2 linked regions of the Caldimonas thermodepolymerans genome follow. The protein of the gene in region 1 interacts with the protein of each later gene in a pairwise test. Links are inferred from orthologs where the notes say so. Each region holds a gene or a part of one and is shown on either strand. Other genes may lie near its edges.

The links.
Region 2: the proteins of rpe (region 1) and eno interact in binary tests that used the Escherichia coli proteins (3 or more experiments, as listed by UniProt). The link is inferred for Caldimonas thermodepolymerans from one-to-one orthologs.

The regions. Positions count from the first base shown.
Region 1 is NZ_CP064338.1:3,407,527-3,414,989, reverse strand. What follows is about bases 2,370-5,246. They hold rpe (ribulose-phosphate 3-epimerase), read left to right. Parts: upstream 2,370-3,406; coding sequence 3,407-4,087; downstream 4,088-5,246. Other genes in these bases: IS481_RS16135 (chalcone isomerase family protein), read right to left, coding at 4,756-5,246; gph (phosphoglycolate phosphatase), read left to right, coding at 4,084-4,755; apaG (Co2+/Mg2+ efflux protein ApaG), read right to left, coding at 2,936-3,313; IS481_RS16155 (site-specific recombinase), read right to left, coding at 2,370-2,936. Also shown: mltA (murein transglycosylase A), read right to left, coding at 1-705; IS481_RS16160 (hypothetical protein), read left to right, coding at 704-841; more of IS481_RS16155, read right to left, coding at 873-2,369; more of IS481_RS16135, read right to left, coding at 5,247-5,364; trpE (anthranilate synthase component I), read left to right, coding at 5,775-7,277; IS481_RS16125 (Bug family tripartite tricarboxylate transporter substrate binding protein), read left to right, coding at 7,456-7,463. UniProt on the Escherichia coli protein: Catalyzes the reversible epimerization of D-ribulose 5-phosphate to D-xylulose 5-phosphate.
Region 2 is NZ_CP064338.1:1,445,859-1,448,654, forward strand. It holds eno (phosphopyruvate hydratase), read right to left. Parts: upstream 2,143-2,796; coding sequence 859-2,142; downstream 1-858. Other genes in the region: hslO (Hsp33 family molecular chaperone HslO), read left to right, coding at 1-66; IS481_RS06930 (hypothetical protein), read right to left, coding at 36-569; ftsB (cell division protein FtsB), read right to left, coding at 566-850; kdsA (3-deoxy-8-phosphooctulonate synthase), read right to left, coding at 2,246-2,796. UniProt on the Escherichia coli protein: Catalyzes the reversible conversion of 2-phosphoglycerate (2-PG) into phosphoenolpyruvate (PEP). It is essential for the degradation of carbohydrates via glycolysis.

The DNA of each region.
Region 1 (7,463 bases):
ACGGTAGGGGTGGTCGTTGTGGCCGGCGAAGGCCGCGCGCACCAGGCGCTGGCTGCCGTCGGGCTCGGTCACCAGCAGCCGGCCCGACCCCTGGATGTGCAGCACCAGGGCGTCCAGCGGGTCGGCCACGTAGGCCAGTTCGCGGCCCTTGAGCGCGGCGCGCGCGGCCGGCAGGGTCTCGAGCTGGGCGCGCGACCAGTAGGGCTTGCGCTTGCCGAAGTCCGCCGGCGGGCGGTACAGCGGCACGCGGAAGGTGGCGTCCGGCTGCCGGCGTGCCTCGATCAGCGGTTCGAAGTAGCCGGTGATCAGGCCTTCGGCGCTGCCGTCGTGCGCCTCGACGCGGTAAGGTTGCAGGCGCCGCTGCAGCCAGGTGCGCACCGTGGTTTCGTCGGGTTCGGGGATCGCCGCGGCCTCGGCGCACAGGCGTTCCCAGCCGGGGGCGGGCTTCAGGCAGCTGCGCAGCAGCGCGGGCCAGGCCAGCGCGAGCTGGTCCTCGCCCCAGCCGGGCAGGGCGTCCCAGCCGACCGGCACCCAGCGCGAGCGCGGCTGCTCGATCACCCGCGCCGCGGTCGCCGGCGGGGGCTCGGACGGGGTGGCCGCCGGACCTGGCGCAGGCGGCTGGCCGGCGCAAGCGACCAAGGTTCCTAGAATGAGCGCCCGTCCCGCGCGGGACAGGCGTTGCAGGCTACGCAAAGGAAAGGACATGTGGTTGATTCTGCTGGAGGCGCTGGCCGCCCTCCTGATCCTGATCTTCATCGTCTGGTGGACCATGTTCTCCGGCCGCAAGGACCGCAAGCCCACCGACGCCCCGTCGCAGGACGACGGGACGCCCCGCCCTTGAGCCGGCTGCGCGGGCGAAAGTTCACGCCCGCTCATGCCGCCTGCGGCCTGGGCGTGCCGACCGGCCACAGGAAGCTGAACGGCTGGCGGCGCAGGCGACGGCGCACCGCGGCGTAGACGCGGGCGCGGTCCTTGAGGCGGATGTTGCGCGAGCGCAGCGCGAGCCGGAACGCGAGCACGAAGCTCACCGTCACGTTGAGCACCCCGGTCAGCGCGATGCCGGCCACGGCGAGCCAGAACCCGGGCGTGGACACCAGCTCCCAGCCCAGCGCGCCGAGTGCGGCCCCCAGCTGGCCGCTGGCCAGGGTCACGTGGCGCACGTCGAAGTGGATGCCGAAGAACGCCGCCACCGCCGGCACCAGCCCCAGCATGAAGCCGAGCGAGATGTTGCCGGCAAAGCCCGAGACGTTGGCCTGCAGGTAGGCCGACCAGCGCTGCGCGCGGGCCTCGCCCAGGCGCGCCAGGATGCGCGGGTTCCAGCGCAGCGCGCTGCCCAGGCGGTGCAGCACGAACCAGTTCTCGGCCCAGCCGGCGACGATGCTGGAGGCAAACAGCAGCACCCCGGTGGCCGCGGCGTACAGCGGCGTCCAGCCGAGCAGGCTGAGCGAGGCGACCGTGTATTCGGCCTTCCCGACGCCGACCAGCGGCGCGCCGAAGGCGGCCTGCCAGGCCAGCTGCACCAGCAGCACGCAGGGCAGCACCACCGCGACGTTGCCGAGGATGCCGGCCACCTGGCTGCGGATCAGGTGCGCGACCTCGTCGACGAAGCGCTCCACCGCCTCGTCGGAGGCCACGTCGTGCAGCTTGGCGGCCATCGCCGGGGCCGTCATCGCCGGCTGCTTGGTCGCCAGCGTGAAATGCGCGAGCTGGATCGCGACGAAGCTGACCGCATAGTTCAGCCCGGCGGCGAAGCCGGTGAAGAACGGCGACAGCCCGAGGCTGGTCAGCATGAACTTGACGAACACCGTGATCGCGGTCAGCGCCCCGCCGCCGGCGGCACGCCAGACCATCTGCAGGTACTCGGCGCGGTTGCGGGTGATGTAGTGCTCGCCGGTCTCGGCGCTGCGCTCGACCATCTTGCGCGCCAGCAGGGAGTAGTTGCGCGCCAGCAGCGCGCGCACGCTGCGCCGGCCCTGCGCGGTGTCGGCGAACTGCACCATCAGCTCGCGCACCGCGCGTGCCGGCTCGCGGCTGAGCAGGCAGTCCAGCAGCAGCCGGATGCGTGTCAGGCGCGCCTGCAGCTGCTGCAGCGAGAACACGATGTCGACCGAGACCCCGTATTCCTCCAGGTGGTCGTAGACCGTACGGGCGTCGCGCCGGCAGGCGTCGAGCAGGGCGTGGGCATGGCCCAGCGCCGGCGCGAGCCGGGCGGGCTGCGGCGGATCGGCCTCCAGCAGCGTGCGCAGGTCCTCGAAGGCGCGCGCCAGCTGGCGGAACGACGACAGCGAGCGCGCCGGCTCGGACATGCGGGTGCGGATCTCGGCGGAGAAGGCGGTGGCGCGCACCTGGCTGACGCAGAACATCATCGCGTCCAGCAGCGCCGAGCGCCAGCGCGCCGCCGCCTGGGGATGGCGCGAGCTGGCCACCGCTTCGCGCAGCAGCGCGGCGATGCGTTGCAGGGTCGCATCGTCGATCGCCTCCAGCCAGTGCCGGTCGCCGGCGTCCGAGAACACCAGCTGGAAGAACTCGGCCAGGTCGTGCGTCTCGGCGGTGCCGGGCAGCAGCTTGCGCTGGATGCGCTCGGCCAGCTCGCTGAAGAAGGCCATGCGCTGCGCGAAGCCGAAGTCGGCCAGCAGCAGCGTGGCATCCATGTCCTCCAGCGTGCGCGCGAGCAGCTCGATCACCTGCGCGCGGTACTCCGGCTGGCGGTCCAGCACGTTGAGCAGGTGGCGCAGGCGCAGCACCGGCAGCGGCGTGCCGGCCGTGGATTCGGCCGCCTCGACACCCTCCTTGCGCAGCGGCGCGTGACGCAGCCATTCGGCCAGGCGCACCCACCACAGGTTGCGCTCGGCCAGCTCGGCGCGCGGTCTGAGGACCGACAGCAGGGCACTGAGGTCCCACGCCGCCGGGACCAGGGCCGAGCGGAGCCAGCGCATCAATGCAGCCCGCTGCGCTGCACGGCCAGCGAGAAGGCCGGCACCACCGCTTCGAAGCGCTCGCCGTCCTCGGCGACGCAGAAGTAGCTGCCGCTCATCGTGCCGCGCGGCGTGGCGATGCGGGTCCAGCTGGTGTACTCGAAGCCTTCGCCGGGCCGCAGGAAGGGCTGCTGGCCGACCACGCCCAGGCCCTTGACTTCCTCCACCTTGCCGTTGGCATCGGTGATCACCCAGTGGCGCGAGATCAGCTGCGCGGCCACGTCGCCGGTGTTCTCGATCGTGACGGTGTAGGCGAAGGCGTAGATGCCCCGCGCCGGGTCCGACTGTTCCGGCAGGTGCTGCGGCTCGACGCTGCAGGTGAATTCGTAGGTGCTCATGGACGTGCTGTTGTTGGCGAGCGGCGTTTTCCGGTGGCGATGGTAGCAAGGCGTCTCTTCCTACAATGGCGGATCGCCTTTGGACTGCCCGTCATGACCACCTACCGCATCGCCCCCAGCATCCTCTCGGCCGACTTCGCCCGCCTGGGCGAGGAGGTCCGCAACGTGATCGACGCCGGGGCAGACTGGATCCACTTCGACGTGATGGACAACCATTACGTCCCCAACCTGACCTTCGGCCCGATGATCTGCGAGGCGCTGCGCCCGCATGCGCGCCGGGCCGACGGCACGCCGGTGCCGATCGACGTGCACCTGATGGTGCAGCCGGTCGACGCGCTGGCCCAGGCCTTCGCCAAGGCCGGCGCCGACCTGATCAGCTTCCACCCGGACGCCAGCACCCACGTCGACCGCACGCTGCAGCTGATCAAGGCCGAGGGCTGCCAGGCCGGGCTGGTGTTCAACCCGGCCGCGCCGGTCGACATCCTCGAATGGGTGATCGACAAGGTCGACCTGGTGCTGATCATGAGCGTCAACCCCGGCTTCGGCGGGCAGAGCTTCATCCCGAGCGCGCTGAAGAAGATCGAGCGCGTGCGCAAGCTGATCGACGCCAGCGGCCGCGACATCCGCCTGGAGGTCGACGGCGGCATCAAGGTCGACAACATCCGCCAGGTGGCCGACGCCGGCGCCGACACCTTCGTGGCCGGCAGCGCGATCTTCGGCAAGCCCGACTACAAGGCGGTGATCGGCGCGATGCGCGAGCGGCTCGCGGCATGAGGCTGCCGGCCGGACTGCAGGCGGTCATCCTCGACCTCGACGGCACGCTGGTCGACACCGCCGGCGACTTCGTCGTCGCGCTCAACCTGATGCTGCACGACCTGGGCCTGCCCGCGATCGACCACGGCTTCGTCGCGCGCACGGTGGGCAAGGGCTCGGAGCACCTGATCCGCCAGACGCTTGCGCAAAGCCAGGACGAGGCCGGCGTCGCGCGCCTGTACGACCAGGCCTGGGCGCGCTACCAGCACCATTACCTCGCGATCAACGGCGAACATGCTGCGGTCTACCCGGGCGTGGCCGAGGGGTTGGCGCGGCTGGCGGCGCTCGGGCTGCCGCTGGCCTGCCTGACCAACAAGCCGACCGCCTTCGCGCGGCCGCTGCTGGAGCGCAAGGGGCTGGTCGGCCACTTCCGGCACGTGTTCGGCGGCGACGCGTTCGAGCGCAAGAAGCCCGATCCGCTGCCGCTGCTCAAGGCCTGCGAGGCGCTGGGCAGCGTGCCGGCACGCACGCTGATGGTGGGCGACTCGCTCAACGACGCACAGGCCGCGCGTGCGGCCGGCTGCCCGGTGGTGCTGGTGACCTACGGCTACAACCACGGCCGCCCGGTGCACGAGGTGCCGGCCGACGGCTACGTCGACCGGCTCGACCAGCTGCAGCCGGCGGGCTGATCAGCCCTCGTGCGCGCTCGCCGAGGGGCGTGCCTTGCCGAGCAGGGCCTCCTTCAGCGCGGCGTCGGCCGGGTGCGCGCCGAGCCAGATCTTCAGCAGCGCGTTGTAGAACTCCGGTTCCTTGATCGGTTCGCCCATCGGCTGGCCGTTGACCAGGATCTGCGTGCCGGTGCCGGGGATCCAGTCGACCTGGAACGATTCGCCTGCGGCCAGCTTCTTCTTCGCGGCGAAGATCTCGCCCAGGCGGATCGTGCCGGGGATGGACTTGACGAAGTCCTCGCGCGAGGCGTTCTGCTCGATGCCGCGGGTGAACAGCTTGCCCAGTTCGTTGGCGTCGATCTCGCGCAGCATCACGATGTGCATGCGGCGCGGCCCGGCGGCGCGGAACACCGCCTCGGGCGTGGCCGCCTTCTGCGTCAGGTACAGCCCGGCGGCGTAGACCTTGAAGATGGCCTTGTAGCGCACGCCGGCGCCGTTGAGCTGCAAGGTGGCGCCGTGCAACTGGATCTGCGGGTCGTAGCGCACGCCCGCGGTGTCGGGGGACTGCGCCCGGGCCGGGCCGATGACGGCCAGCAGGAACGCCGTGGCGCAGAGCCATGTACGCAGCATGGAGGCCTCCTCGAGTGATGTTGCGGTGTCGCCAGTGTTGGCGGCCGGGCCCGGGGCGTCCATCGGTAAAAACGCACGACCGTTCGGAAAATTGTCACGCCCGGCCCGGCGGCTTGTCCCCGCCCGGGCCCGGGCGGCGGGTCGATTCCGTCGGCAGGCGCTGCTACACTCCGGGACCATGTTCATCTCGCGCAAACAAACCAAAGGTCCGCACGACCGGGGAGCCTGGCCCTGGCGTCGCCCGCACGCACTGGTTTGATTTGCCGCCGGCCGTGGGCGGTGCCCCTGTGCACGAGCCCCATGCGCCTTCCCGGCACGCCCGGAATCTCCGATTCCTCCCACCGTCTTGACTGCCGCGAGCACCTGCGGGCACCGGCCGCAGGCCTCGCAGGGCTTGGAGGGCCCCACGCGTGATCACCGAACTCGAATTCAAGAGCCTCAGCCAGCAGGGCTACAACCGCATCCCGCTGATGCTCGAGGCATTCGCGGACCTGGAAACCCCGCTGTCGCTGTACCTCAAGCTGGCCCATGCCGAAGGCAACGGCCGCTATTCCTTCCTGCTGGAGTCCGTCGTCGGCGGCGAGCGCTTCGGCCGCTACTCGTTCATCGGCCTGCCGGCGCGCACGCTGCTGCGCGCGCGCGGCTTCGGCGCCGAGGCACGCACCGAGGTCGTCACCGACGGCGAGGTGGTCGAGGTGCACGAGGGCAACCCGCTGGACTTCATCGACGCGTACCAGAAGCGCTTCAAGGTGGCGCTGTCGCCGGGGCTGCCGCGCTTCTGCGGCGGGCTGGCCGGCTACTTCGGCTACGACGCGGTGCGCTACATCGAGAAGAAGCTCGAGTCCACCTGCCCGCCCGACACCATCGGCTGCCCGGACATCCTGCTGCTGCAGTGCGAGGAGCTGGCGGTCATCGACAACCTCTCGGGCAAGCTGTACCTGATCGTCTACGCCGATCCCAAGCAGCCCGAGGCCTATCCGAAGGCCAAGCGGCGCCTGCGCGAGCTCAAGGACAAGCTGCGCTACTCGGTGAGCGCGCCGCAGGTGAAGCCCAGCCAGGGCTTCCATCCCGAGCGTCCGTTCGCCAAGGCCGACTACCTGAAGGCGGTCGAACGCGCCAAGGAGCTGATTGCCGCGGGTGACTTCATGCAGGTGCAGGTGGGCCAGCGCATCAGCAAGCGCTACACCGAGTCGCCGCTGTCGCTGTACCGCGCGCTGCGCTCGCTCAATCCCAGCCCCTACATGTACTACTACGACATGGGCGACCACCATGTCGTGGGCGCCTCTCCCGAGATCCTGGTGCGCCAGGAGCGCCTGGTCGACGGGCAGCAGAAGATCACCATCCGGCCGCTGGCCGGCACGCGTCCGCGCGGGGCCACGCCCGAGCAGGACAAGGCCACCGAGGTGGAGCTGGTCAACGACCCGAAGGAGCGCGCCGAGCACGTGATGCTGATCGACCTGGCGCGCAACGACATCGGCCGCATCGCCAAGACCGGCAGCGTCAAGGTCACCGAGGCGTTCGCGGTCGAGCGCTACAGCCACGTGATGCACATCGTCAGCAACGTCGAGGGCATCCTCCAGGACGGCATGACGGCGATCGACGTGTTCAAGGCCACGTTCCCGGCCGGCACGCTGACCGGTGCGCCCAAGATCCACGCGATGGAGCTGATCGACCAGCTCGAGCCGACCAAGCGCGGGCTGTACGGCGGCGCCTGCGGCTACATCAGCTACGCGGGCGACATGGATCTGGCGATCGCGATCCGCACCGGCATCGTCAAGGACCAGATGCTGCACGTGCAGGCCGCCGCCGGCGTGGTGGCCGACTCCATCCCCGAGATGGAATGGCGCGAGACCGAGGCCAAGGCGCGTGCGCTGCTGCGCGCGGCCGAGCTGGTCGAAGAAGGCCTCGACTGAACCCCGTCGCTCCTGCCTGCCCGGGCGTCCGGGCGGCGCTGGCCTGTCGCGACGCCGGAGTGCGGCAGGCGCACACGTATGCGTCGTTCAATGAACAGCAATCTCGTATGCGTCGTTGAACGGGACGCGGGGATGCGCCGATCATCCGGGCCCTCACCCACTACTGAGAGCACAAGCCATGAAGAG
Region 2 (2,796 bases), 2.0 Mb from region 1 along the record:
GTCGACGTGGGCGGCCTGTTCACCGAAGAGCGCAATCAGCCGCCGTCCTCGTCGTCGATCCAGTGACCGCGGGGCACCTGGCGCGGCAGCCGGAACAGCCGGTGCTCGCATTCGGGCACCAGGCATTCCGGACAGCACCAGGGGCGCAGGCGAGGGGCCGACTCCGATGACGTCCCGGGACGCCGTGACGGGGGCGCGAGCAGGCGGCAGGCCGCCTCGAGGCGCTCGGCCGGGGTGCGGCCGTAGACCACGCCGTAGGACCATCCGGCGCGCTGCAGCGCCTCGCGCAGGCGCTGGTCCAGCGCCTCGGCCGCCGGGCGCTGTGCCGGCGGCAGCACGTCCAGGCCGGCGAGCAGGCAGCGGGCCGGCGCGGGCAGGGCGGCTGCCGCGCCCTCCAGCAGGGCCTCGGTGACGTCGAGCACCTGCCAGGCCGTGCCGGATGCGAGCCGCTCGCGCAGGCCGGCGCACAGGGCCTGCACGTCGGCGCCGGTGGCCCCGGCCACCGCCAACGTGAAGCCGCCCGGCAGGGCCGGGCGGACGGGGGCAGGCGGAAGAAACGAAGCGCTCACCGCGGCGGTGGCGTCAGCTGCACGTAGATCTCGTCGGGCTTGATCATGCCGAGGTCGTAGCGGGCCTTTTCCTCGACCATCTCCAGCCCTTCCCTGAGGTCGCTGACCTCGGCCGCGAGCTGCTGGTTGCGCTCGCGGCTGCGGTCGTTCTTCGCCCGCTGTTCGGCCAGCCGCCCCTGCAGCTCCATCACGCGGTGCACCCCGTGCTTGCCGAACCACAGCTCGGCATGCACGAGCACCAGCAGCCCGGCGAGCACCAGCGTGAGGAGGCGGGCCGACATGGCGCCGATCAGCGCAGGTTGTAGAACGCGGCGCGGCCGGGGTAGCTGGCGACGTCGCCCAGGTCTTCCTCGATGCGCAGCAGCTGGTTGTACTTGGCGATGCGGTCCGAACGCGACATCGAGCCGGTCTTGATCTGGCCGGCGTTGGTGCCCACGGCGATGTCGGCGATGGTCGAGTCCTCGGTCTCGCCCGAGCGGTGCGAGATCACCGCGGTGTAGCCGGCGCGCTTGGCCATCTCGATCGCGGCGAAGGTCTCGGTCAGCGTGCCGATCTGGTTGATCTTGATGAGGATGGAGTTGGCGATGCGCTTCTCGATGCCCTCACGCAGGATCCTGGTGTTGGTGACGAACAGGTCGTCGCCGACCAGCTGCACCTTCTGGCCCAGCGCCTGGGTCAGGTGGGCCCAGCCGTCCCAGTCGCCCTCGGCCATGCCATCCTCGATGCTGATGATCGGGTACTTGTCGCACCAGGTGGCCAGCACGTTGGTCCATTCCTCGGCCGTCAGCGTCAGGCCTTCGCCTTCGAGGTGGTACTTGCCGTCCTTGTAGAACTCGCTGGAGGCGCAGTCCAGGCCCAGCGCGACCTGCTCGCCCGGGGTGTAGCCGGCCTTCTCGATCGCTTCCAGGATCAGCTGGATCGCGGCCTCGTGGCTGGCGACGCTGGGGGCAAAGCCGCCTTCGTCGCCGACTGCGGTGCTCATGCCCTTGTCGTGGATGATCTTCTTCAGCGCGTGGAAGACCTCGGCGCCGTAGCGCACCGCCTCGCGGAAGCTGGGCGCGCCTACCGGCAGGATCATGAACTCCTGCAGGTCGAGGTTGTTGTTCGCGTGCGCGCCGCCGTTGATGACGTTCATCATCGGCACCGGCATCTGCATCGAGCCCGAACCGCCGAAGTAGCGGTACAGCGGCAGGCCGGATTCCTCGGCCGCGGCACGCGCCACCGCCATCGAGACCGCCAGCGTCGCGTTGGCGCCCAGGCGCGACTTGTTGTCGGTGCCGTCCAGGTCGATCAGCGTGCGGTCGAGGAAGGCCTGCTCGGAGGCGTCCAGGCCCAGCACGGCCTCGGAGATCTCGGTGTTGATGTGCTCGACGGCCTTGAGCACGCCCTTGCCCAGGTAGCGGTTCTTGTCGCCGTCGCGCAGCTCGATCGCCTCGCGCGAGCCGGTGGAGGCCCCCGACGGCACGGCCGCGCGGCCCATCACGCCGGATTCCAGCAGCACGTCGCACTCGACGGTCGGGTTGCCGCGGCTGTCCAGGATCTCGCGGCCGACGATGTCAACGATGGCACTCATGAAAGGTCCTCTTCCTTGAAGTCAATGAATCTGTCTGTCGTGGGGGCGGCAGGGCGTCGACCGCGGACGGCACCCCGCAGGCGGGGTGACCCCTGCCGGCGCCTCAGCTGAAGTTGTTCTCCAGGAACCCGTTGCGCTTGGTGATGCGGTCGAGCTCGACCAGCGTGGCCAGCAGGTCCTTCATGCGCTTGAGCGGCACGGCGTTGGGCCCGTCGCTGAGCGCCTTGCTCGGGTCGGGGTGGGTTTCCATGAACAGGCCCGCCACGCCGACGGCCACCGCGGCGCGCGAGAGCACCGGCACGAACTCGCGCTGGCCGCCGGAGCTGGTGCCCTGGCCGCCGGGCAGCTGCACCGAGTGGGTGGCGTCGAACACCACCGGGGCACCGGTCTCGCGCATGATCGCCAGCGACCGCATGTCGCTGACCAGGTTGTTGTAGCCGAAGCTGGCGCCGCGCTCGCAGGCCATGAAGTTGTCCTCGGGCAGGCCCTTCTCGCGCGCGGCGTCGCGGGCCTTCTGGATGACGTTCTTCATGTCGTGCGGCGCGAGGAACTGGCCCTTCTTGATGTTGACCGGCTTGCCCGACTGCGCCACGGCGCGGATGAAGTCGGTCTGGCGGCACAGGAAGGCGGGCGTCTGCAGCACGTCGACCACCT